Regions from separate parts of the Nonomuraea sp. NPDC000554 genome, predicted to be linked through region 3. Evidence: riboswitches for the same ligand, from Rfam matches in the RefSeq annotation. Region 3 holds a riboswitch; each other region holds the start of a gene.
The links. Region 3 has a riboswitch for thiamine pyrophosphate ahead of thiC (phosphomethylpyrimidine synthase ThiC). Riboswitches for the same ligand answer to the same signal wherever they lie in the genome.
Positions count from the first base shown of each region.

Region 1: another riboswitch for thiamine pyrophosphate. It lies ahead of ABT294_RS30660 (purine-cytosine permease family protein); the one in region 3 lies ahead of thiC (phosphomethylpyrimidine synthase ThiC).
Region 2: another riboswitch for thiamine pyrophosphate. It lies ahead of tenA (thiaminase II); the one in region 3 lies ahead of thiC (phosphomethylpyrimidine synthase ThiC).

Region 1 is NZ_JBEPDC010000018.1:102,410-110,225, forward strand. Features, by position in the region: gene ABT294_RS30645 (hypothetical protein) at 1-571, opposite strand, end outside; gene ABT294_RS30650 (hypothetical protein) at 1,043-1,339, shown strand; gene ABT294_RS30655 (DUF2690 domain-containing protein) at 1,396-1,866, opposite strand; TPP riboswitch at 2,105-2,217, shown strand; gene ABT294_RS30660 (purine-cytosine permease family protein) at 2,208-3,542, shown strand; gene ABT294_RS30665 (methylated-DNA--[protein]-cysteine S-methyltransferase) at 3,508-4,080, opposite strand; gene ABT294_RS30670 (sensor histidine kinase) at 4,167-6,035, shown strand; gene ABT294_RS30675 (ATP-binding protein) at 6,178-6,609, shown strand; gene ABT294_RS30680 (YidC/Oxa1 family membrane protein insertase) at 6,619-7,260, opposite strand; gene ABT294_RS30685 (DUF6412 domain-containing protein) at 7,311-7,535, opposite strand; gene ABT294_RS30690 (hypothetical protein) at 7,532-7,705, opposite strand; gene ABT294_RS30695 (response regulator transcription factor) at 7,809-7,816, shown strand, end outside.
Region 2 is NZ_JBEPDC010000014.1:183,200-191,015, reverse strand. Features, by position in the region: gene ABT294_RS26260 (NAD(P)/FAD-dependent oxidoreductase) at 1-843, shown strand, start outside; gene ABT294_RS26255 (MFS transporter) at 800-1,375, opposite strand; gene ABT294_RS26250 (TetR/AcrR family transcriptional regulator) at 1,305-1,826, opposite strand; gene ABT294_RS26245 (zinc-binding dehydrogenase) at 2,036-2,974, shown strand; gene ABT294_RS26240 (MerR family transcriptional regulator) at 2,986-3,345, shown strand; gene tenA (thiaminase II) at 3,462-4,142, opposite strand; TPP riboswitch at 4,132-4,227, opposite strand; gene ABT294_RS26230 (NmrA family NAD(P)-binding protein) at 4,283-5,116, shown strand; gene ABT294_RS26225 (GbsR/MarR family transcriptional regulator) at 5,275-6,222, opposite strand; gene ABT294_RS26220 (serine hydrolase) at 6,445-7,816, shown strand, end outside.
Region 3 is NZ_JBEPDC010000011.1:113,922-121,737, forward strand. Features, by position in the region: gene ABT294_RS21820 (LysR family transcriptional regulator) at 1-878, opposite strand, end outside; gene ABT294_RS21825 (aldo/keto reductase) at 935-1,909, shown strand; gene thiC (phosphomethylpyrimidine synthase ThiC) at 1,986-3,725, opposite strand; TPP riboswitch at 3,721-3,834, opposite strand; gene ABT294_RS21835 (cytochrome d ubiquinol oxidase subunit II) at 4,156-4,896, opposite strand; gene ABT294_RS21840 (cytochrome ubiquinol oxidase subunit I) at 4,906-6,159, opposite strand; gene ABT294_RS21845 (response regulator transcription factor) at 6,515-7,183, opposite strand; gene ABT294_RS21850 (sensor histidine kinase) at 7,308-7,816, opposite strand, start outside.

The DNA of each region.
Region 1 (7,816 bases), on a different contig from region 3:
AGCCGCGTCCCAGCCAGGGCAGCCTCATCTGCGTCGGCGCGCCACCGGGGGACGCGCTGTGCCAGATCGCCGGGTGCGAGTCCGTGCATCGGCCGCTGGACGACATGCCCGCGATCCAGATGTGCCCCGCTCCGGCGTCCACGGCGTTGAACCTGCCTCCACGCCGATACTCCCGTCTGCTGAAACGCCTGCCGTTCCAGGTCAACAGGATGGGCGAGCTGATCGCACCCGCGGACTCCAGGCCGCGCAGCCCGATCAGAGCCGCTCGCCGGCCGTCCACGGCGACGTCGGTCAGTCGGTCGGTCAGCCAATGATCCTTGCGGTCTTTGAAGGACGTGTGCAGGTCCCAGGCGTCTTTGAAGGGCGTGTGTATCTCCCAGTTTCGGCCGTCCCAGCGCAAGGCCATGGGGAACCGTTTGAGATCCGGGCCGTCTTCACCCATGGCATCGACGCTGCCGACGACCCAGGCGTTGCCGGAGTCGTCGGCGTCCACTGCTCTCAACTCCGAGCTGAGCGCGCCGGAGATGCGACCCCAGATGTTCTGCTCGGCCCGCCATCGCAGGCCGTCCATGCGCACCAGAACTCCCCGGGGAGACTCGTCCTCCGCGCCGGCGTGATGACCGACCGCCCAGGCGGTGTCTGGACCCGTCGCCGCCACATCGTTCAGAGCGGTGGCGTACTGCTCACCGTCCGGCTCCACCGACTGCCATTCAGGCGTCGAAACCAGAGAGGCCGTCGGGGACGACTGCGGTGCCGCGCTCGACGCGGACGTCTTCGGTTGGCCTGCTGAAGCCGGCGGGCCGACCACCGGTGATGGTTCGGCCGTGCACGCCGCCAGCCCGAGCACGCAAGCGATCACTACCGTTCGGCTACGCGTGATCTTCATGCCGACGGATTGTGGCAGAGCCTCAGCTTTCTGGGCGGCGGGGCAATAGTGCCCACAGGGCCGGGAGCGATCGAGGACCGGGGGAGGGCCCGGCAGCGAACTATGGTGGATGGAGAGAGCGCATCAAGCCGAATCGGAGTTCCGGGGGAGGCTGCGATGAGGGAGCACTTCGTCTGGGTGACGACGCGCCGCATCAAGCCGGGCACGTTGGAGGAGTTCGAAAGGGCGTGGCGCCCGAGCCCGTACCCGCAGGGTCTGCGCCACGCCTACGCGTACTGGTCCGAGGACGAGCAGGAGATCACCGGGGTGTCGTTGTGGGACACCAAGGAAGAGTGCGACTCCTGGCGGACCTCCGAGGCCGAGACGCGTCGACGTGAGGCCATGGCCCCCTACGTCGTCGCGGAGCGGGAAGGCTTCTACCGCGGCCGCGAGCTCGCCGTCCCCGTACGGTAGCCGCGGTGCGGCCGGTCCCACCCGAACCGCCGCGGGCGTGAAAGGCCGGGTAGGGCTTACCGGGCAGTCCCGGGGCACGCCATCGCGGTCTTCCCGTGCCCGGAGTCCTTCACGGTGCGGCCGGTTGACGCCTCGGCCCAGGCGTACACGCATCTCCCGGAGGCCACCGCCAACATCGGCCCCCAGTGCCGTCCGCCCTTGCCCGCCGTATACCTGCGGTAGGACGTCTTCCCCTTCTCCTTGAGATCGGTGGCGAGCAGGATGGCGCCGGTCGCCTCCGGGGAAACCTTGATCACGCCCCAGGCCGCCTTACAGGTGCGCGACCACATGAGCGTGACGTCGCCGACGTCCTCGTTGTTGACGTAGGTGAGCAGGTCCGCTGTCTTGATCACGCGGGAGGAGCGGGCGCAGCCCGTCTTGTACGGGTCCTTGCCGGTGTAGTCGACCGCGGTCGCGCCGGCGGGGGTGCTCGCGAGGAGCGTGGTCGAGGCGGCGAGCAATGCGGTGGCGAGGATTCGGATCGTCACGCGGGCGACTCCTTGGCTGGGGCTGTTGAAGATCATCGGAGCCTAACCGGATCAGGCGTCACATTTCGGAGATCGCGGAAAATGCCGACATCTGGTCCCACTGGCCGACGACGTGCCCAGCACCGTGTCCTTCGGCGAACGTCCAACCGAGCAACCGGGGAGTAGCCGGGGCGGGGTAGTTGAATGCGGGCGAATAGTGCATCATGGGGGCGCGAGCTGGGATGATCCCGGCTTTGCGACCAACCCCCGCGGGAGCTTGGGGCAACCAGGCTGAGAGGGCAGCTACCGCTGCTGCCGACCGCATGAACCTGTCCGGGTAATGCCGGCGTAGGGAGTGTGCGATGACGCATGGCGTCAACGAAGTTCCGCTGACCCTCGACGAGGCTCCCCCGAAGACTCTCGGCGTGCTCGACCAGGGCGCGCTCTGGGCCAACCTCGGGGTCAGCCTCCTCGGCTTCTCCGGCGCGCTGTTCCTGCTCGACCCGCTCCAGGGCACGCCGCTCAGCCTCACCGCGGCGCTCGTGGCGACGGTCGTCGGCAGCCTGATCGGCACGGCCATGGTGGGCCTGGCGGCGGTGCCGGGCACGCAGACGGGCCGGCCCGCGATGGTGCTGCTCCGCGGCCTGTTCGGGACGCGGATCTCCTACGTCCCGACCGTGCTGAACATCGTCCAGATGCTCGGCTGGGGGGCGTTCGAGCTGTGGGTGATCGCCAAGGCCGCCACGGCGATCTTCGGGACCGCCGTGCCCTACCAGGTGTGGGTGATCGCCGCGGGCGTGCTGACCACCGCGCTGACGATCTGGCCGCTCGGCGCGATCAGGCTGCTGCGTAGGTACGTCACGGCCGGCGTGATCGTGGCGCTGGTCTGGTTCGCCGTGGTCTTCCTGAGCAAGGCGCAGCCGCAGACCGGCGGGTCCTGGACGGCCTTCGCCCCTGCCGTCGACTACGTGATCGCGCTGTCGGTCTCGTGGGTGCCGATGGCGGCCGACTTCGCCAGGCACTCCCGCTCCAGCCGCGCCGCGTTCACCGGCGTGGTCGGCGGCTACACCCTGGCCCAGGTGGCCTGCCTCGGCCTCGGTGTCTACGCGGTGGCCATCGCCGGGGCCGGCGCGGTCTTCCAGGACAGCACCGCCGTCTTCGAGCCGTTCATCGCGGCGCCGCTCGGCGCGCTCTTCTTCGGCATCCTGGTGCTACGCGAGACCGACCAGTCCTTCGCCAACGTCTACTCGACCACCATCTCCCTGCAGAACCTCATGCCCAGGGTGGACCGGCGGATCTTCTCCACCGCCATCGGCGTGATCACGGTCGCCATCGCCCTGGTCGTGGACGTGACCTCGTACGGGGCGTTCCTGGGCGTGATCGGCGCCGTCTTCGTGCCGATGTTCGCGGTGCTCGCCGTCGACTACTTCCTGCTCGGCGGCTCGACCTGGTGGAACACCGCCGAGGACGCCCCTGCGCGGTGGTCCATGGTGGCGCCCTGGGCGCTCGGCTTCGTCGCCTACTGGCTGACCACCTCGACCCCCACCGTGAAGGGGTGGGACGCGTTCTGGGTGTCGGCGCGCGAGGCCATCGGCTTCACCAGGCAGCCCTGGATGAACGGGGCGCTCGGCGCGGCGGTGGTGGCCGCGCTCGTGACGCTGCTCATCGGGCTGCTGAGGCGCGCCGCTCGACGTTGAGCAGGTGCTGCTTGGCGGCCACGCCCCCCGCGTAGTCGCCGAGCCCGCCGTCGGCGTGCACGACCCGGTGGCACGGCACGATCACGCAGACGGGGTTGGCGCCGAGCGCGTTGCCGACCGCGCGCAGCGCGCGCGGCCTGCCGATGCGCTCGCCGATCTCCTCCAGGGTCGTGGTCGTGCCGTACGGCACCGCCATCGTCTTCTGCAGGACCGTACGCGCGAAGGGCGTGGCCAGCGCCAGATCGACCGGCGTGGCGAAGGTGCGCAGCCGACCCGAGAAGTACGCGTCGAGCTCCCTGCGCACCGGGTCGAGCCTGCCGGGATCGGGGCCGACGAACGTACCGACATGCCGGATGATCTGCTCGAACACCCGGTCCTCCGGCTCGAAGCTGCACGCCGCGAGGCCCTTGCCCGTCACGGCCAGCACCAGCCTGCCGACGGCGCCGTCGTAGGTGCCGAGCGCGATGTCGGGTGGCGCCTCTCCGCGATAGGTGGAGGAGGTAACCCGCAACAGGGCATCGAGGTCATTGCTCGACATACCCTCACCCTCCTCGGAAAGCCGTGACCGCAGCGTATCGGACGGATCGCCCGTCGGCGGCACGACGCCACAGGCACTATGGAGGTGTGGGGGACTACAGGGCCAGTAGTGACCAGGAAACGGCAAGTGCGGTACTCGCCAGTTCGCCCAACGCGGTGGTCGCGCTCGACAGGGACCAGACCGTCCTCGTCTGGAACCTCGCCGCGGAGCGGCTCTTCGGCTGGACCGCCGAGGAGGTGCTCGGCCGCAGGGTGCCGATCGTCCCGGGCGAGCTGACGGCGGAGCACAACGCGGTGCTCGAACGCGTGCGGACGGGCGGGCAGGTGTCGCTGCGCACCAAGCGGGTCCGGAGCGACGGCACCGTGCTCGACCTGCGGGTCGACATCAGCGCGCTGCGGCAGGGCAGCTCGGTGGCGGGGTACGTGTGCGTCCACCACCTGGCCGAGGCCGACGAGGCCGCCGGGCAGCGCATGGCTCGCCGCGCCCGGCTGGTGCGCAGGCTCACGGACGTGGTGGGCGACATCAACGCCGAGCTGGAGCTGCCGGCGGTTCTCGACCGCATCTCCGCCAGCCTGACCGAGCTGACCGGCGCCGACGCGGGCGGCTTCGTGCTCATCGAGGGCGACCTGCTCCGGCTGGTCAGCACGTACCAGCTGCCCGACTCTCTCAGAGGCACCGTCACGGACCTGCACACGAGCCTGGTCGGCAAGCTCTTACGCACGGGCAAGACCGTCATGCTGGAGTCGCAGGGGCTCGACGAGCTGGTGTGGGCCGAGCTGAGCGGCCTGCACACGATCGCGCTCGGCCTGGCCGCCGTCGGCGGCCGACCCTACGGGGCGCTGTACGCGCTGTTCGCCAGGCGCAAACCGGGCCACGTGGAGCTGGAACTGCTGGAGCTGCTCGCCGGGCATGCGGGCATCGCCGTCGGCAACGCGATGGCCTACCAGGACGCGGTCCGGCAGCGCGCACACGAGCGGGCGATCTTCGACGCCAGCGCCGACGGCATCGCCGTGCTCGACGGAGCCGGGCGGGTGCTGCGCTGGAACCCCGCCGCGGCCGAGATCACCGCCATGTCCGCCGACTCCGTGATCGGCGGGCGCCCGCCCTTCCCCGTGCCGGACCCGGGCGAGAAGCTGACCTTCCAGCTCGACACCGGCCGCTGGCTGGACGTCGTCAGCGCGCGCATCGAGGAGACGGGCGAGCTCGTCGTCGACTTCCGGGACGTGTCCACGGCCAAGGCGCTGGAGGAGGCCAAGGACCTGTTCCTGGCCACCACCAGCCACGAGCTGCGGACCCCGATCACGATCGTGCGCGGGTTCGCGAGCACGCTCGCCTCGCGCTGGGACAAGCTGAGCGACGACGAGCGGCGCTCGGCCGTCCACACGATCGCCGAGCGGTCCAGGTCGCTCGCGCAGCTCATGGACCACCTGCTGCTCGGCGCCCGCGCGGGTGCGGAGGAGCCGGCCGTGCGGGTGGAGACGTTCGACCTGGCGGAGCGGATCAGCGCGGCCACGCTCGGCCTGCCCGTGCTGTCCGACAGGCACCGGGTGGAGGTGCGGGTCCCCGACGGCCTGCCGCTCGTGCGGGGCGACGCGCTGGCGACCGACATCGTCCTCGGGCAGCTCCTGGAGAACGCGTTCAAGTACTCGCCTGAGGGCGGGCTGATCGGCGTCCAGGCGTGGGCGGAGGACGGCACGGTGATCGTGGTGGTCGACGACGAGGGCGTCGGCATCGCCGCGCGCGACCGTGAGCGGATCTTCGATCGGTTCGTCCAGGCCGACAGCGGCGACCGCAGGAGGTTCGGCGGCGTCGGGCTCGGCCTCTACATCGTGCGCAGCCTCGCCAGGGCCCAGGGCGGGGACGTGAGCGCGCATCCGCGCCCCGGAGGGGGCACCAGGATGAGGCTCGTCATGGGCCGTGCTCCCACTATCGGATCCGACACACCGATGCGGTAACGAGGTGGTCACGGATGCGCTGATCTATCGTCCAATGTGTACAAGCTGTGATCGAGATGCGGTTTCTGGGATTGAGTAACGGGGCATTTCGGTCGTACCGGGGTGTGTTCCCACGGGGGGCACTGGGAGCGGGGAGGTGGGTGTGTCAAGCGTGGTGCTGCTGCCGTACGCGCCGTCCAGTGTCGCCGTCGCCCGCCAGCGTCTAAGTACTGACCTGCAGGATTGCGGGGTTTTCGCCTCAGCGATCGACGATGCCGTCCTCGTGGTGAGCGAGCTGCTGAGCAACGCCCTGAGGCACGCGCATCCGCTGCCCTCGGGGATGGTCAGGGTGGCCTGGCTGCGAAGCGAAGATCATGTAGAGGTGGCGGTGAGCGATGGCGGTGCGGCGACCGAGCCGCGCGCGTCCCGCCCCACTCTGTCCTCCCTCGGCGGACGAGGGCTGGGCATCGTCGAGTACGTCGCGGAGAGCTGGGGAGTCCGCCACGAAGGCGACACCACCACGGTGTGGGCGATCCTGCCCGCCCCCAACGGAAAGATGAACGGGCAGGTCCACGCCCTGAGAGAGGCCGGGTAGCCGACGGTCTCAGAGTGGCCGGGCGGCGAGTACGGCCCGCTCCCCGGCCGTCCACGCCGTGGAGACCAGCAGGTAGAGCGCGGCCGCCAGCGGGAGCACCGTCGCGGCCAGCACGGCACCGAACGGAGCCAGCGGCAGCAGCCTCCGCACGAGCTCCGGCTGCTCCTCGGAAACCTTGATCCTGCGGGACGCGAGCCAGGCCACGACCGCGATCAGCGCGATGACCACCGCGAAGACCAAAACCGGCCAGCTGACCAGACCGAAATTAGCGACGACGCCCGCGACCTGCTGGCCGAGCGGAGCGCCGAAGAGCTGGTGCCCGGCCAGCGCCGTGGGATGCGTGGCCACCCGGAAGATCAGCCACATGAACGGCGCCTGCGCCAGCCCGGGAAGGATCCCGGCGAAGGGCGAACTGCCCTCCTTCGCGTAGAGCGCCGACATCTCCTTGGACAGCCGCTCCGGATTGCGTCCGTACCGCTTCTGCAGCTCTCGCAACTTGGGAGCCAGCCGCTCCTTGACGCGGGCGGCACGCGCCTGCCTGACGCCGAGCGGCAGCAGCAGGACCCGGACGGTCAGGGTGAACAGCACGATGCCGAGGGCGGCGTTGCCGCCCGACATGCCGATGACGAACGTGACGAGAGAATCGATCATGAGCCCTTCGATCAGGAGATGGGATCGGGGCTCGTGCGCGGAGCCCCGCTTCAGCCGGAAGCGGGGCGCGGTGACGGGGCTCTCGGACGCGGCCTCCCGGCCGCGTCGGGGTCACGCTGACGCTGGAACGCCGTACGCCTGGCGTAGACCAGCGGAAAACCGGGCCGCGCCGAGCCGCTCACAGGCAGCAAGGTCGCGGCCCACGTGGCCAGCAGCAGGATCGCCACCATGGTGACGCCCACCAGCCACGGGTCGAACAGGAACAGCGTCGTCACTGCGACGAGGACGACTTACCGACCACGGTGACCGCGATGAACACGAGCAGCGCGACCACTCCGATGACCAGTGCGATCTTCAACAGCCCCACGACCATGGGGAGGATGAAGTTGAACAACACGAACAGCGCCAGAAGGGCGCCGATAACGAGCATGACTACTCGACCCATGTGCCCACCGTACGTCCTGCGGACATGATCCGCGAGGCTTACGAACCAATGACGTCGGTGTCGGTTTCGCTTCCCCCGTCAGGGCCCGCCGTACGGTGAGAAGGTGAACAC
Region 2 (7,816 bases), on a different contig from region 3:
GTGGACACCGGGGAGCCGCGCAACGCCCCGGCCGCGCACATGCAGGGCTTCCTGTCCCGCGACGGGATGCCCCCGGCGTCCCTGCTGGAGGTGGGCCGGGCGGAGGTGGCCAAGTACGGCGTGCGCTTGATCGACGGCCGGGTGGATCACATCGACGACCACATCGACCACGGCTTCCAGGTGCACCTGGCCGGGGGCCCGGTGCTCGGGGCCCGCCGCGTGCTGGTGGCCACCGGGCTGCGCGACGAGCTGCCGGAGCTCCCCGGCGTGCGGGAGCGGTGGGGCAGGGACCTGCTGCACTGCCCGTACTGCCACGGCTACGAGGTCCGCGACGAGCCGATCGGGGTGCTCGGCAGCCACCCGGGCGCGGTGCACCAGGCGCTGCTGCTGCAGCAGTGGTCGGCCGACATCGTCTTCTTCCCGCACGTCCTCGACCTGACCGGCGACGAACGCGAGCGGCTGGCCGCCCGTGGGGTCCGCGTCGTCGACGGCGAGGTCAAGCGGCTGGTGGTCGACGGCGACCGGTTGCGCGGGGTGGAACTGGCCGACGGCCAGGAGGTGCCGCGCAGCGCGGTGTTCGTCTTCCCGCACATGGTCCCCCGCGACGCCCTGCTGACCGGCCTCGGCTGCGAGCGGGACGAGAACGGCTGGGTGCGCACCGACCCCTCTGGCCGCACCAGCGTGCCGGGGGTGTGGGCGGCGGGCAACGTCGTCAATCCGCGGGCGCAGGTGGTCACCGCGGCCGGCATGGGATCGGCGGCCGCGATCGCCGTCAACAACGACCTGGTCGAGGAGGAGGTCACGCGGGACGTCGAGGACTACCTCGCGGCGGACTCGCGCTGATGACCGAGCCATCCGACGATGGGCGCTCGGACCCGGCTGCGGAGGGCGACCACTGCCAACAGGCCGCCATCAGCGCGGACGCGCCTGGGTGGTACGCCGCAGCACCAGGCTGACCACCATCGTCACCGCCATCGAGGCCGCCCCGGCCCAGGCGGCGGCAGGACGCAGGCGAGCGCCGGGTTCCCGGTCCACAGGGTGGTCTGGCTGATCGCCAGACGCCCATCATCAGCGCGGTCAGGCCCAGGCCGGCGCCCTGGGCCACCCGCCCGGCCGGCAACCAGCCGAACGACGGCGGCACCACGGTCAGCAGGCTGCCGGCCACTACCGTGGCGAGGGTGGCGAGGATGACCTGACGCCGGCGCGGCCCGGTGCCAAGACGCCCGAGGACCGGGGTGGCGATCGCGCCCACCAGCAGCGGGGCGGTGAGCGTCCACTGCGCCGCGGCCAGCGAGACGCCGAACTCACCCGCCACCGCGGTGATCAGCGGCGCCCCGAGGCCGCCCACCACCGCGACGATCAGGGCGATGAACATCAGCGTGGGCACCAGCAGACGGCCGGCGACCGTTGTCCGGGACTCGGCTCAACTCGCCGAAGCTCACCCGCACCGCCGCGCGCACCTCGGCGTCGCCGCACGCGGCGAACGCCTGCAACTGAAGCAGCAGCAGGGTGCGGTCGGCCGGGCCGGCGTCGTAACGCCGCCCCATCGCCGCAAGCGCCTCCAGGCCCGTGGCCGGACCGGCGGCCTCGGCGAGGCCGCCGGCCATGGCGGCGAAGGCACGGCGGACGACCTCAAGGAACAGTCGCTTCTTCGTACCGAAGAGGCGGAAGACATAGGCGTGCGTGATGCCCGCCTTCCGAGCGATCACCTCGGCGGACACCCCGTGCAGCCCGTGCGCCGCGAACTCCGCTGCGGCGATCTTCAGCACCTGCTCGCGGCGATCCGCGCCCGCCAGCCGCCTGGCCCGTTCCACGACTGCGGCCACCTCTCGATAGAAACTGGTAACTCAACAGGCCGCCTCTCCGCGCCCAGGACGTCCACGTGAGTTCGATGAGGAGTCGGTCCTGGACGCTGTCACGCCGGAGTTCCATAAGCGGGGGGCCACCCCGCGACGGCGCTGTCGGATCCGCTTTCCAACGCTTGGGAAGTGCTGGGCTTGACCTTGACGCCTGCGTCAAGGTCGACGATCGGCGCGTGGCTTTCGACTCGCGCGAGGTCCGCCTCGACACCCACGTCCCCACTGGCCGGCCGGTCACGCTCAACCTCTTCCAGCTGACCCGGTCCCCGATCAGCGGCCCGGTGGTGGTGCGCAACCGATGGATGGCCGTCACCGCCGCCATGCGCACGCTCATGAGTGGTTCCGCGGCGCCGATGCCCGCCTACCAGGTGGGCGAGGTCATGTACGGGCCTGCGGTGGGCGAGGTGGTGGCCTCCACCGATCCCGATCTGGCTCCCGGTGACTGGGTGCGGCACGGCCGTGGCTGGCGTGAATACGCCGTCGTCGACGCCTACCAGCGGATCGAGCCGGTCTCCTCCGCTGAGGAGGCGATGCGCCACCTCGGACAGGGCTTGACCACCTACGTGGGCTTGCGCGCCGCGGCAGAGGTACAGCCAGGCGACACAGTCCTGGTGACGGGGGCGGCAGGCGCGGTCGGCAGCATCGCCTCTCCCATCGCCCGCCTGCTGGGCGCGGTCCGCGTGGTGGGTAGCACCGGCTCCCCCGACCGCGCCGCCCACCTCGGCTACGACGCCGTCTACGACCGGCACACAGGCAGCATGGCCGATGTGGCGCCCGACGGAGTGGACGCGGTGCTCGACACCGTCGGCGGGCACCAGCTACGCGAGGCCGTCCAGCTGGCCAGGCCAGGGGCCAGGATCGCGCTGTGCGGAGCGCTGGCCCACCAGCTCGGCGGTGACCCGGCCGCCGTGGAGCTCGACGTGATGACGCTGATCGGCAAGCGCATCACCCTGCGTGGGTTCACCGCGGCCGACCATCCCCACCTGCGCGAAGAGTGGCGCAAGCTGGGGCTACGCGAGCCGTGCACGGTTGTCGAAGGCTTGGACAGCGCGCCGCAGGCGCTCATCGACCTCCTGGCCGGACGCTACGTCGGCGGTCTCATCGTCCGTGTGTGACCATGGGGGGCATGCGGATCGCAGAAGCCGCCCGTGCCGCGGGCACTACCCCTCGGGCGCTGCGCTGGTACCAACAGCACGGGCTGCTGGAGCCACGGCGGTCCCCGGCCGGGTACCGCGACTACGACGAGCGCGCCGTGCAGCGTGTGCGCCACATCCGGGAGCTGCTCAACCTCGGCTTCACCCTCACCGACGTGCAGACCTTCGTCGACCTGCTGGACCGGGAGGTGCCCGCCGACTTCACCCAGCCTGGCAGCCCGATCTGCCACTTCGCGCTGGAGAAGGCTCGCGCCCGGCTGGCCGCCCTCGACGAGCGCATCGCTGCCGCCACGAGGATCCGCGACCGACTTGCAGAACGCCTGGCAGAATAGCTGAGGTTGTCAAAGTGAGGTCCGAAGGCGTACAGCCGCCGCGGTGACCGCGCAGGCCGCGGATCGGCGGGATCTTGTCCCGCAGCGGCAGGAGTTGGCTGACGTCGTCTCGACAGTTATCCGAGCCAGCGGGCCGTGGGCCAGGTTTCGAGCCGCCACGCGCTGTCCCAGAACATCCACTCGTACTCGGTGGCCCGGCAGAACGCCTCCGCCATCGCCTCGCGTGTCGCGGGGTCGGCGGAGGCGGCCAGCCGGTCGACGATCGCTCTGGCCTGCTGCACCGAGGCGGCGAAGTCCGCGTCGGAGTAGGTGGCGATCCACGCCTGGTACGGATGGTCGCGCCGACCCGCCGTGCGTTCCAGCAGCGCCGCGCCGACGTCCTGGTACACCCAGAAGCACGGCAGCACCGCGGCGGCGAGCACGGGCAGGGGCGCGGCGAGCGCCGTGGCCTGGAGGAACGACGCGTAGGCCAGGCAGGTCGGCGAGGTGGCGACGCCCGCCACCTCGTCGGCCTGCAGCCCGAACTTCTCGAGGTAGCCGGTGTGCAGGGCGCGCTCGACGGCGAGCGCCGTGTGCGCGCTGCCGGCGAAGAACGCAGCGTCGGCGGGGTCGGTGGCGCGCACCGAGGCCGTCGCGAGCACCTTGGCGTACGCCACCAGGTAGCGGCCGTCCTGCACGATGTAGAACGCGAAACGGTCCCTGTCGAGGGTGCCGTCGCCGAGGGCGGCGTTGAACGGATGGCTGTGGATCGCGTCGAGCAGTTTGGCCGTGCGCGCCCAGATCTCCTCGCAGAACATGCGACGTCCCTTCGCTAGTACGAACTAGATCAGGTTCTACGGGTGTGATCTCAGCCCGGTTCTCCGGGCACCCCGCGTCGCGACCGACAGTAGCAGACCGCGGTTGACCTCAAGTCGGCTTGAGGTTCTATGGTCGCAGGATGAGCAAGATCCTGGTGACCGGTGCGACCGGAAGCGTCGGCAGACACGTCGTCTCCTCGCTGGCCGAGGCGGGGCTCGAGGTGCGCGCGCTGGTGCGCGACCCCGGCAGGGCCGCGCTTCCCGAAGGGGTGGAGGTGGCGCGTGGCGACCTGTCGTCCCCGTCGACGCTGGAGCCCGCGCTGCGCGACGTGGAGAGCGTCTACCTGATGTGGCCGCGGCTTCCCGTGCAACCGGGCGTGGTGGACGCGATTGCCCGGCACGCCCGACGCGTCGTGTACCTGTCGACCGACGTCCCCGACCTCGAGGACGGTGAGCAGCCCACGATCTTCCACCAGGAGATCGAGCGGCAGATCCGAAAGTCCGGATTGAGATGGACGTTCCTGCGGCCCATCGACTTCGCCACCAACACGCTCGGCTGGGCCGACCAGGTCAGGCAGGGGGTCGTGCGGTGGCCGTACGGGCAGGCGTCCAGGTCGCTGATCCACGAGCGCGACATCGCGGCCGTCGCCGTCCACGTCCTCACCTCCGCCGGGCACGACAGGGCCGGATACGTGCTCACAGGCCCCGAGTCCCTCACCCATGCCGAGCAGGTGCGGATCATCGGCGAGGCGATCGGGCGCGAGGTGCGATGGGAGGACCTGCCGCCGGAGACCGCGCGCGAGCAACTGACGGCGGCCTGGGGGGACGCCGAGTTCGTGGCGGCCAGGCTGAAGGCGTGGGCGGGGTTCGTGGACTCGCCCGAGCGGGTGACCGACACCGTGGAACGGCTGCTCGGCCGCCCGGCGCGGACGTTCCGCTCGTGGGCGGAAGAGCACGCGGACGACTTCCGCTGACGCGGATCCGCCGTGATACCGACCAGGGAGTGGATGGTGGTCCTTCCGCGCTGAATCGTGGAGGACCGTGAAGCAAGTCCGCCCTCGCACCGAACGAGGCGCGGCCGCCGCGCGGGTGTGGCCGGAGGGATCGCGGTTGCGACGTCTGTCCGGCCTCGTCATTTTCGACTCCCTCGGGTCGAGCACGGACTGACGATCAGTGCGTCGCGTTGCGCGGAGCTCAGGCGGTCAGACCTCGGGGTGACGGCGTACGCGCCGCGCCCGACCTGCTCCACGGTGAGCGGGTCGGAGAGGATCGGACGACGGCCGATCGCGTCCAGGGCGTCGGCCGCCCGCTGGATGGGCCAGCCCAGTGCCGTGGCGAGTTCGTCCATGGTGAGTGGCCGAGCGGCGTACACCAGCGCGGCCAGCACTGTCAGCGCGTCGTGCATGACGGCGTCGGTCAGGCCGCTGTCGTTCATCTGCTCGCTGATCCAGGTGAAGAACCGAGCCATCTGGCCCAGCCGGGTGCCGGCGGGCGTGCCGACGCCGAAGATGTCGATCCCGTGCCGCGCGGCCTCCGCGACCTCGGCGTGTGCCCCGGTGTCGGCTTTGAACGCCCGGAGCCAGACGTCGTCGTCGATGACGTACCGCTCGCGGCGGCCGGAACCCTGTGTGCGCCTGACCAGCTCGATCCCCTCGAGGTAGCCGATGGCCTTGGACACCGACGCCGGGCTGACCTGCAGCTGGCGTACGAGCTCGGCGGACGTCAGGCCCCCGGAGTCGGAGGTGAGCAGGCAGACGAACACGCGAGCGGGCATCCGGGAAAGGCCGGTTCCGACCAGCAGCGTCGCGAACTGCTCCACGAAACCGCGCACGGACTCGGCCGGCCGCCCGTCGACCGGTGGCTCCGTGGCCTGAACTGGTCTGCGGCGGGCGCGCTGCCCGGCGGCCTGCTGGGCGCGGTCGGCCAGGTAGCCGCCGGGCGCGCTGTTGCGTGCCACTTCGCGGCTGATCGTGGACGTGGGCCTGCCCAGCCGCCTGGCGATCTCGGCGTATCCCAGCCCTTCGGCCAGCCAGATCGCGATCTGCCGGCGATGCTCGTGGGTCAGCCTGCCTCCGGGCATCGGCTCGCCCTCCTGTCGGTTCGGGGTTCACGGGTGCGTTCACCAACAGTACATTGCAACGGCTGGTTGGCGTGGATTGCATTTATCAACAATGCTGTTGCAACGATTGACGAGAAAGCCCAGGATTTCAGTGGCTCCGTTAGGGCTTTTCGTTGACGAGGCTTGAAATGCAACGTAGCCTTTTCCCGCTTGGAAAGGAACGGGCGAGACGAGGAACCCCTTATGGCAAGAGCATTGGATGTGACCCGGATGCGGGCTCGCGTCTCCGAACTGCTCGCGGAATACCGGATCCCGAGCGCCGCGATCGGCGTCCTCCGCGACGGAGAGATCACCGACTTCGCCGTCGGCGTCAAGAACATCTCCACGCGGGAGCCCGCGAGGACCGACACCATCTACCAGTGCGGCTCCGTGTCCAAGACATGGACCGCCCTCGCCTTCATGCAGCTCGTCGACGAGGGGAAAGTCGCCCTGGACGAGCCGGTGCGGACCTACCTTCCTGATTTCCGGGTCGCCGACCCCGACGTCAGCGCCAAGGTCACACCCCGCCATCTCCTCAACCACACCAACGGCATCGAGGAGAGCTACGGAGATCCAGGCGAGGACGACGACGTGTACAAGCGCATGGTGGAGAACATCGCCGGCGCATGCCAGGTCCACCCCTTGGGCCACACTCACGGCTACAGCGCGGCCCTGGGCTACGCGATCCTCGCCCGCATCATGGAGGTGACCGACGGCAAGCGGTGGGACGACATCATGAAGGACCGCCTGTTCGACCCCTTGGGACTGACCTCGACGAGCAGCCGGCGTGAGCACGCGGACCAGAACCGGGCCGCGACCGGATACCTGATCCGATCCCTCGAAGAGGGGCCCATCCTCTCACCGCTGGGTCACCTGCCGCGCTCCTTCGGCCCCGGAGGCAACGTCAACACGACAGCCCGGGAACTGCTCACGATGGCGTACGTCTTCCTCAACGAAGGAAAGGCGCCGAACGGGACCAGAATCGTCTCACCCGGCATCATCCGCGAGATGACGGAGTCGCGGGTCCCCATACCTGACCCGTACATGTTCGGGCCGGAATGGGCGCTCGGCCTCATCGTGTGCGATTGGCACGGCCAAACCGTCTACGCCCACGACGGCAGTGCGGTCAGCCAGAGCGCCCGCCTGCGGATCCTGCCGGAATCGAACATCGCCGTCTCGATGCTGGCGAACGCCGGGCCGCGCGACAGCTTCTACCGGAAGGTGTTCAACGAAATCCTGGCCGACCTCGGCGTGGTCACGATCCCCGACCTGCCGGAGCCCGACCCGACCCTGGCTCTCGACCTGTCCAGGTACGAAGGCTCCTACGAGCGCCCCGGCACCCGCTACGAAGTGGCGGCCGACCGCGGAAAACTCCACCTCACATTCACCCTGAACCCCATGGAGGCGCAACTCCTCAACAAACCAGAACAGCTCGACTACGAGCTGTACCCGATCAGCGAGACCCACTTCTTGATGCCTTCTGACGATCCGCTCGAGGACCCTCAGACCGTCGCGATCTACGACTTCAAGAATGGTGCCGCACAGTATCTTCACATCAATTGCCGAGTAAATCCGA
Region 3 (7,816 bases):
TTAGTGGCGCTCTGCCGGATGGCGTCGATGAATACGCGGACTTGTGGGCTTTTGTCGTCTTTACGCCAGGCGATGGCCAGCTCGCCCGGCGGCAGATCCCTGACCGGGCGGTAGACCATCCCCGGACGCTTGTACAGGGCCGCGTTGCCCTCCGCCACCAGCACCACGCCCAGCCCGCTGGTCACCGCCTCGAAGACCTCCTCCGGCGTGTTCGCCGTGACCCCGACGACCGGCTCGCCGTCGCGGGCGTCGCGGGCCAGCCAGAAGTCGCGCAGCGGCCCCGCCGAGGCGGGCAGCGCGATGAACGGCTCGTCCCGCAGCTCCTCGAACGGGACCTCCGCCATCGCGGCGAGCCGGTGGTCGGCGGGCATGGCGACGCCCCTGGGCTCGCTGACCAGTACCTGGGTGGCCAGCCCGGCGGGCACGGGCTTCCAGATGAACGCGACGTCCGAGCCGCCGTCGTCCAGGCCGCCGGTGGGGTCGTCCCAGCCGACCAGCCGCAGCGACACGTCCCAGCCGGGCATCACCTCACGGAAGCGGCGGATCGCCTCCTGCTGCAGGCCCCTGCCCACGGCCGTCTGCATGCCGATGACCAGCGTGCCCGTCGGGGCGGCGGCCCGCGCGACCTCCAGCCCGGCGGCCCACCGCCCGAGCAGCTCGCGGGCGACCGGCAGCAGCGCCTCGCCCTGCCGGGTGAGCGCGACCCCGCTGGGCACGCGGTCGAACAGGACGAACCCGAGCTGTCGCTCCAGCGCCCTGAGCTGCTTGGACAGCGCGGGCTGCGAGACGAACAGCCGCTCGGCCGCCCAGGTCATGTTGCGCTCGTCGGCCACCGCGACGAAGTAGCGCAGCTCGCGCAGATGCACGTCCATAGCCATCGGTTATAGCAAAGGGTCTTGGACGCGCGACACCGCCGGGAGGCAGCATCGTCCCCATGAGAGAACTCAATGGTTTGCGGGTCCCGGCCGTCGGTTTCGGGGCCATGGTGCTGTCGCCCGGCGTCTACGGCGACATCGACGACACCCGCGCGGAGACCGCGTTGAAGGCCGCCCTCGACGCCGGCGCCACCCACGTCGACACCAGCGACGCCTACGGCCAGGACGGCCACAACGAGCGCCTGGTCGGCCGGGCGATCAAGGGGCGGCGTGCCGAGGTGGTGGTGGCGACCAAGTTCGGCCTGGCGATCCCGGAGGGCGAGGCGAGCAGGTCGTACCCGGTGGGGTACGCGTTCGGCGAGCTGCGGGTGAACGCCGAGCCGCGGCTGGTGCGCCGCTACGCCGAGCGAAGCCTGCGCAACCTCGGCACGGACGTGATCGACCTGTACTACGTCCACTACCCGGACCCCGGCGTGCCGATCGAGGAGACGGTCGGCGCGATGGCCGAGCTGGTGCGTGACGGGCTGATCAGGCACGTCGGCCTGTCGAACGTGACCGCCGCCCAGCTGCGCGCGGCGCACGCCGTGCACCCGGTGTCGGCCGTGCAGAACGAGTGGTCGATGTGGCGGCCGGTCGAGCCCGACCTGCTCGCGGCGGCCAGGGAGCTGGGCGTGGGCCTCGTGGCGTGGAGCCCGCTCGGCAACGGCTTCCTCACCGGGACGGTACGGGAGCTCGGCGAGGGCGACTTCCGGCACAACGCGCCCCGCTTCTCCGCCGAGAACCTGGCGGGCAACAACGACCGCTACGCCCCGATCAGGGACCTGGCCACCCGCCTCGGCATCACTCCCGCCCAGCTCGCCCTGGCCTGGCTGCTGCACCAGGACGAGCACGTGGTGGCCATCCCCGGCAGCCGCACTCCGGCGCACATCGAGGAGAACGTCGCCGCGGCCGGGCTGACGCTGCACCCCGACACGCTGACCCGCGTGGACGAGGCGCTCGGCGGGTTCGAGGTGGCAGGCGGGACCCTCCTGTAGCGAACGGCGACATCCGGGCGACTCGTCGAGGCTGGCGCACGTAAGAGAGCGGTCGCCGCCGCGCGCCCCGACCCGGTCAGGCGCGGTCGGTGCGGGAGATCGGGAGGTAGATGCGGCCGCCGGACGCGCCGAACTCGGCGGCCTTCTCACGCAGGCCCTCGGCCAGGGCCTCGGCATCGTCCAGGCCGCGCTCGGCGGCGTATGCCCGGACGTCCCGTGTGATCTTCATGGAGCAGAAGTGCGGGCCGCACATCGAGCAGAAATGCGCGGTCTTGGCGGGCGCGGCGGGCAATGTCGCGTCGTGGAACGCCCGGGCCGTTTCGGGGTCAAGCGAAAGATTGAACTGGTCCTCCCACCGGAAATCGAACCGCGCGTCCGACAGCGCGTCGTCCCACGCCTGCGCGCCGGGGTGTCCCTTGGCCAGGTCTGCGGCGTGTGCGGCGATCTTGTAGGCGATCACGCCGGCCTTGACGTCGTCGCGGTCGGGCAGCCCCAGATGTTCCTTGGGCGTGACGTAGCACAGCATCGCGGTGCCGTACCAGCCGATCATCGCCGCGCCGATCGCCGAGGTGATGTGGTCATACCCGGGCGCGATGTCGGTGGTCAGGGGCCCGAGCGTGTAGAACGGCGCGTCGTCGCACCACTCCCGCTGCAGGTCGACGTTCTCCTTGATCTTGTGCATCGGGACGTGTCCGGGGCCCTCGTTCATCACCTGGTTGTCGTGTTGGGCGGCGATCCGCGTCAGGTCGCCCTGGGTGCGCAGCTCGGCGAACTGCGCCTCATCGTTGGCGTCGGAGATCGACCCAGGCCGCAACCCATCGCCCAACGACCAGGTCACGTCGTATGCGGCGAAAATCTCGCACAGCTCCCGGAAGTGGGTATACAGGAAGTTCTCCTGGTGATGCGCCAGACACCACGCCGCCATGATCGAACCACCGCGCGACACGATGCCCGTGCGGCGGCGCGCCGTCAGCGGCACGTACTCCAGCAGTACGCCCGCGTGCACCGTCATGTAGTCCACGCCCTGCTCGGCCTGCTCGATCACGGTGTCGCGGAAGACCTCCCAGGTCAGCTCGGCCGGGTCGCCGCCGACCTTCTCCACGGCCTGATAGAGCGGCACCGTCCCGACCGGGACGGGGGAGTTACGCAATATCCACTCGCGGGTGGTGTGAATGTCCCTGCCGGTCGACAGGTCCATGATGGTGTCGGCACCCCAGCGGGTCGCCCAGGTCATCTTGGCCACCTCGTCCTCGATCGAGGAGGCCACCGCTGAGTTGCCGATGTTGGCGTTCACCTTCACCAGGAAGTTCCGCCCGATGATCATCGGTTCGATCTCGGGATGATTGACGTTGGCGGGCAGCACCGCCCGGCCCGCCGCCAGCTCGACCCGGACGACCTCGGGGTCCACCCCTTCGCGGAGCGCGACGAACTCCATCTCAGGGGTGATCTCACCGCGCCGCGCGTACGCCCGCTGCGTCACCGCCCCTGAACCGCTCGCCCGGCGCGGCGACCGCTCGGGAAACGCAGCCGCGTTCCGCAGCGGGTCGCCGGAGCGCCGTCCGTCGTCCTCAGGCAGCACGGCACGGCCGGTGTAGGAGGTGGTGTCACCGCGCTCGGCGATCCAGGCCGCCCGTAGCGCGGGCAGGCCGCGTCGCACGTCGGCGTCGTAGTCGGGGTCGGTGTACGGCCCAGAGGTGTCGTAGAGCACCACGGCGCCGCCCTCGCTGAGCGGCACCTCCCGCATCGGCACCCTCAGGTCCGCCCGAGTCCCGTGCAGATACGTCTTGCGGGCGTGCGTCATCGCAGTGTCGGTCATGACGACTTGATCTCTCCCTACGCCGGCATTACCCGGTCAGGTTCCAGCGGTCAGCGGCCGTCTCAGCCGCTATCTCAGCCCGGTTCGCCGGGCCCCCGCGATCTGTCGTTCTCGACCCTAACCCGCGCTGCCCCCCTTGCCGCAACCCACCCGCGTGGGATATCGAATCAGCTCCACTCCGCGGCTGGCAGCACGAACCCGCACGGCGAGGACCCGCTAACGGCCGAACCGGCCACACCGCCCAGCGCGCTGATCGGCTACGCCCCCGTCTACCGGCCCGTGGCCGGTAGCGCCACCCGCGCCCGGCCACGCCACCGTTTCGGGGTCCCGCTTCGCGTCTCCGATCACGCTCCTTTCCGGGGGCCCGCTTCGCGCCTCCGGCCACGCCCCTTGGTGGCCGGTGTTGCGCGTCCGGCTGCCACGCGACCTCTCAGAGGTACGACGGGCCCGTCACTCGGTGCCGGAACGTCCACCACACCCAGGCCTGTGAGGCGACCAGCAGCGGGATCAGCGCCAGGATCACCGGCGCGAGGAAGGCGCCCGTGGCGCCGGGCGTGAGCGGCAGCTGGAGCCCCGCCAGCACGCCGATCACCGCCAGCGCGGTGCCGGTCAGGGCGTAGGTGCGGGCCTCGCCCGCGCCGCCTGACAGCACCGCCGCCCGCTCCCTCAGCACCCCGCGCAGCCGCAGCGCGGCGAAGGCCAGCCCGTGCGCGGCGAACAGCGTGGCCACCGCCAGCGCGGCCAGCAGCGACACCGGCCCGTCGATGCCGACCAGCATGTCGCTGAGCAGCGACCCCCAGCTCAGCGCCAGCCCCCAGCTCCCGGCGACCACGGCGCCGTCGCAACAGCGCTGCCAGCCGGCCGCGGGCACCCGCCCGCGCAGCCACAGCCCCATGTCGCGGACGACCCACGCCACGAGCAGCGCCACGACCACCGAGTGGTTCCCGCTCAGCAGCTCGCCCTCCAGCTCGGGGAAGAGCCCGGCGAGCACGCCCGCCGTCGCCACCAGCCACACCTCGTTGCCGAGGAAGAACGGCGCGATCGCGGCGATCACCTCGCGCCGCTCGCCGGGCGAGCGCCCCAGGAACGGCAGCAGCATGCCGACGCCGAGGTCGGCGCCGGCCAGCACGAGGTAGCCGAGCGCGAAGAAGGCCAGGATGAAGATCTCCATGTCGGCTCCTCAGAAGGTCAGGGCGGGGGCGGTCTCGGCCTGCCGCTCGCCGCCGCCCAAGGCGACGGCCTCCGGCCCGCGCCGGGCCGTACGGGCCAGCAGCCAGTAGTTGATCAGGATCAGCACCGCGAACACCGTCACGAACGCGGTCAGCGAGAAGGTGATCTGCCCGTGGGTCACCGGCGACATCGCCTCGGACGTCTTCAGCAGCCCGAATACCGCCCACGGCTGGCGTCCCATCTCGCGGAAGACCCACCCGCCGAGCATGGTCACGAACGGGACGGGGATCAGCGCGACCAGCAGCCAGTGCCACGGCCGGAAGTTGCGCACGGCCGGGCGGAACAGCATCAGCAGGAAGCTCAGCCCGCCGCAGAGGAACAGCAGCGCGAACAGGATCATCATGGTCATGCCCCCGCCCTGGACCCAGCCCGCCGACGGCAGGTAGTCGCCGGGCCCGTGCTCGGCCACCATCCGCGCCTGTGCCTCGGCCAGTTGCTGGGCGCCGCCCGACCACGCGGCCCGCTTGGTCGGCTGGAGGGTGTCGAAGCCGAGCCCCCCGAACGTCGCGGTGAACAGGATCGCGGGCAGCGCCACGCCGACCCCGATCCGCAGCGACTTGCGGAAGAACTCCTGCTCGGCGGTGCGCTTGGCCAGGTGGTAGGCGCTCACCCCGGCCATGAAGAAGCCGCCCGTGACCATCGCGCCGCCTATGACGTGCCCGAAGGCCACCAGGGCGGCCGGGTTGGCCACCAGCGCGCCGAAGTCGGCCAGTTCGAGCGCGCCGTTCACGAGCCGGTGGCCGACCGGGTTCTGCAGGAAGCCGTTGGAGACGAGGATCCAGAACGCCGAGGCGTAGGCCGTGAGGGTGACGATCCAGATCAGCCCCAGGTGCGCCCAGCGGTTCAGCCGGTTCCACCCGAAGATCCACAACCCGAGGAACGTCGACTCGACGAAGAACGCCACCAGGGTCTCGATCGCCAGCGACGCCCCGAACACGTTCCCGGCGAACTCCGTCAGCCCGCTCCACGACAGCCCGAGCTGGAACTCCATCACCAGCCCGGTGACGATGCCCATCGCGTAGTTGATGATGTACAGCTGGCCCCAGAACCGGGTCATCCGCTCGTGGACGGGGCTGCGCGTGAGCGTCGCCCGGGTCTGGACGACCGCGACGAGGGTCGCCAGCCCGAGAGTCAGTGCCACGAAGAGGAAGTGTGCGCCCGCGGTGAGCGCGAACTGCAGGCGGGCGAGGTCGACGGTGTCCATGCCGAGAAGCATGCGAGAACGGCCCTTTCCGGCGCGTCATGCTCCGGCATGCACTTGCCGTACAACCCGTGGACCGATCCGCCGCCGACCGTACTACCCAGGGAGTAAAGGAGCACGGGACCGGTACCGCTCGGGAGGTGAGCCCGCCTGGGTGGTCACGTTCGCGAGTGGGCCGGCCCGGGGTCACGTTCGCGGGGTAGGCCGGCCCGGGGGCACGTTCGCGAGTGGCCCGGCGCGGGTGGCGTCGGCGAGTGGGCCAGCCCGTGGTGACGTAGGCGAGTGGGCAGCGCGGGTGGCGTCGGGGCGGGTGGGCAGCGCGGGTGGCGTCGGCGGGTGAGCCCGCCCGACGAGCGTGTCAGGGGGTGAGCCAGCCCGGGGTGATCATGCCCGCCTCGTAGGCGAGCACCACGAGTTGCGCCCTGTCACGCGTGCCCAGCTTGGTCATGATGCGGCTGACGTGCGTCTTCGCGGTGGCCGGGCTGAGCACCAGGCGGGCGGCGATCTCGTCGTTCGACAGGCCGGCCGCGACCAGCGTCATGACCTCGCGCTCGCGGTCGGTCAGCGCGTTCAGTTCGGGGCCCGGCTCCGGACGCTTCACCCGGCCGGCGAACTCGGCGATCAGCCGCCTGGTGATCGAGGGCGCGATCAGCGCGTCGCCCCTGGCCACCACCCTGACGGCGTGGATCAGCTCGGCCGGCTCGGTGTCCTTGACGAGGAAGCCGCTCGCGCCCGACCTGAGCGCGCCGTAGACGTAGTCGTCGAGGTCGAACGTGGTCAGGATGATCACCCTGACCCCGTCCAGGCGGGGGTCGGTGACGATCTGGCGGGTCGCCTCCAGGCCGTCCGTGCCGGGCATCCGGATGTCCATGAGGACCACGTCGGGGCGGAGGTCGCGGGTCCTCGCCACCGCCTCGTCGCCGTTGGCGGCCTCGGCGACCACCTCGATGTCGTCCTCGTCGCTCAGGATCGAACGGAACCCGGCCCGCACGAGGGTCTGGTCGTCGGCGAGGAGTGCGCGGATCATCGTGCTCCGATCGGACGTGCCGCGGTCAGGGGGCGCGGTCGGGAGGTGCGGGTCATGGCGGTCAGGGGGTGGAGGTGGGAGGTGCGGGTCATGGTGCTCAGAGGGCGGAGGCGGGAGGTGCCGGTCATGGCGTTGCGGTCAGGGGGAGGTCGGCCACGACCTGGAAGCCGCCCTCCGGACGGGGGCCCGCCTGGAGGGTGCCGCCGAGCGCGATGGCGCGTTCGCGCATGCCCTGCAGCCCGAACCCGCTGCCCTCGGTGTACGAGGCTCCCGGACCATCATCCTCGACGCGAATCACGATATGTCCGGGCTCGCGGTTGATCGTCAGCGTGGCATGCGAGGTGCCCGAGTGCCGCGACACGTTCGTCAGCGCCTCGCGGATGATCCTGGTCGCGGCCAGGTCCACCTCGGTGGGGACCTGATCGAGCGAGCCCGACAGCTCGGTCCGCACGGTCAGGCCGGTCGTGGCGACCAGCGCGTCGACCTGGGCCAGCCGGTCGGCGGGCGCGGTGGGCGCGTCCTCGTCGACCTGGCGCAGCATGCCCAGCGTGGTGCGCAGCTCGCGCAGCGTCTCCTTGCTGGTGTCCTTGATCGTCCTGAGCGCCGCCTCGGCGTCCTCGGGACGCTTCTTCA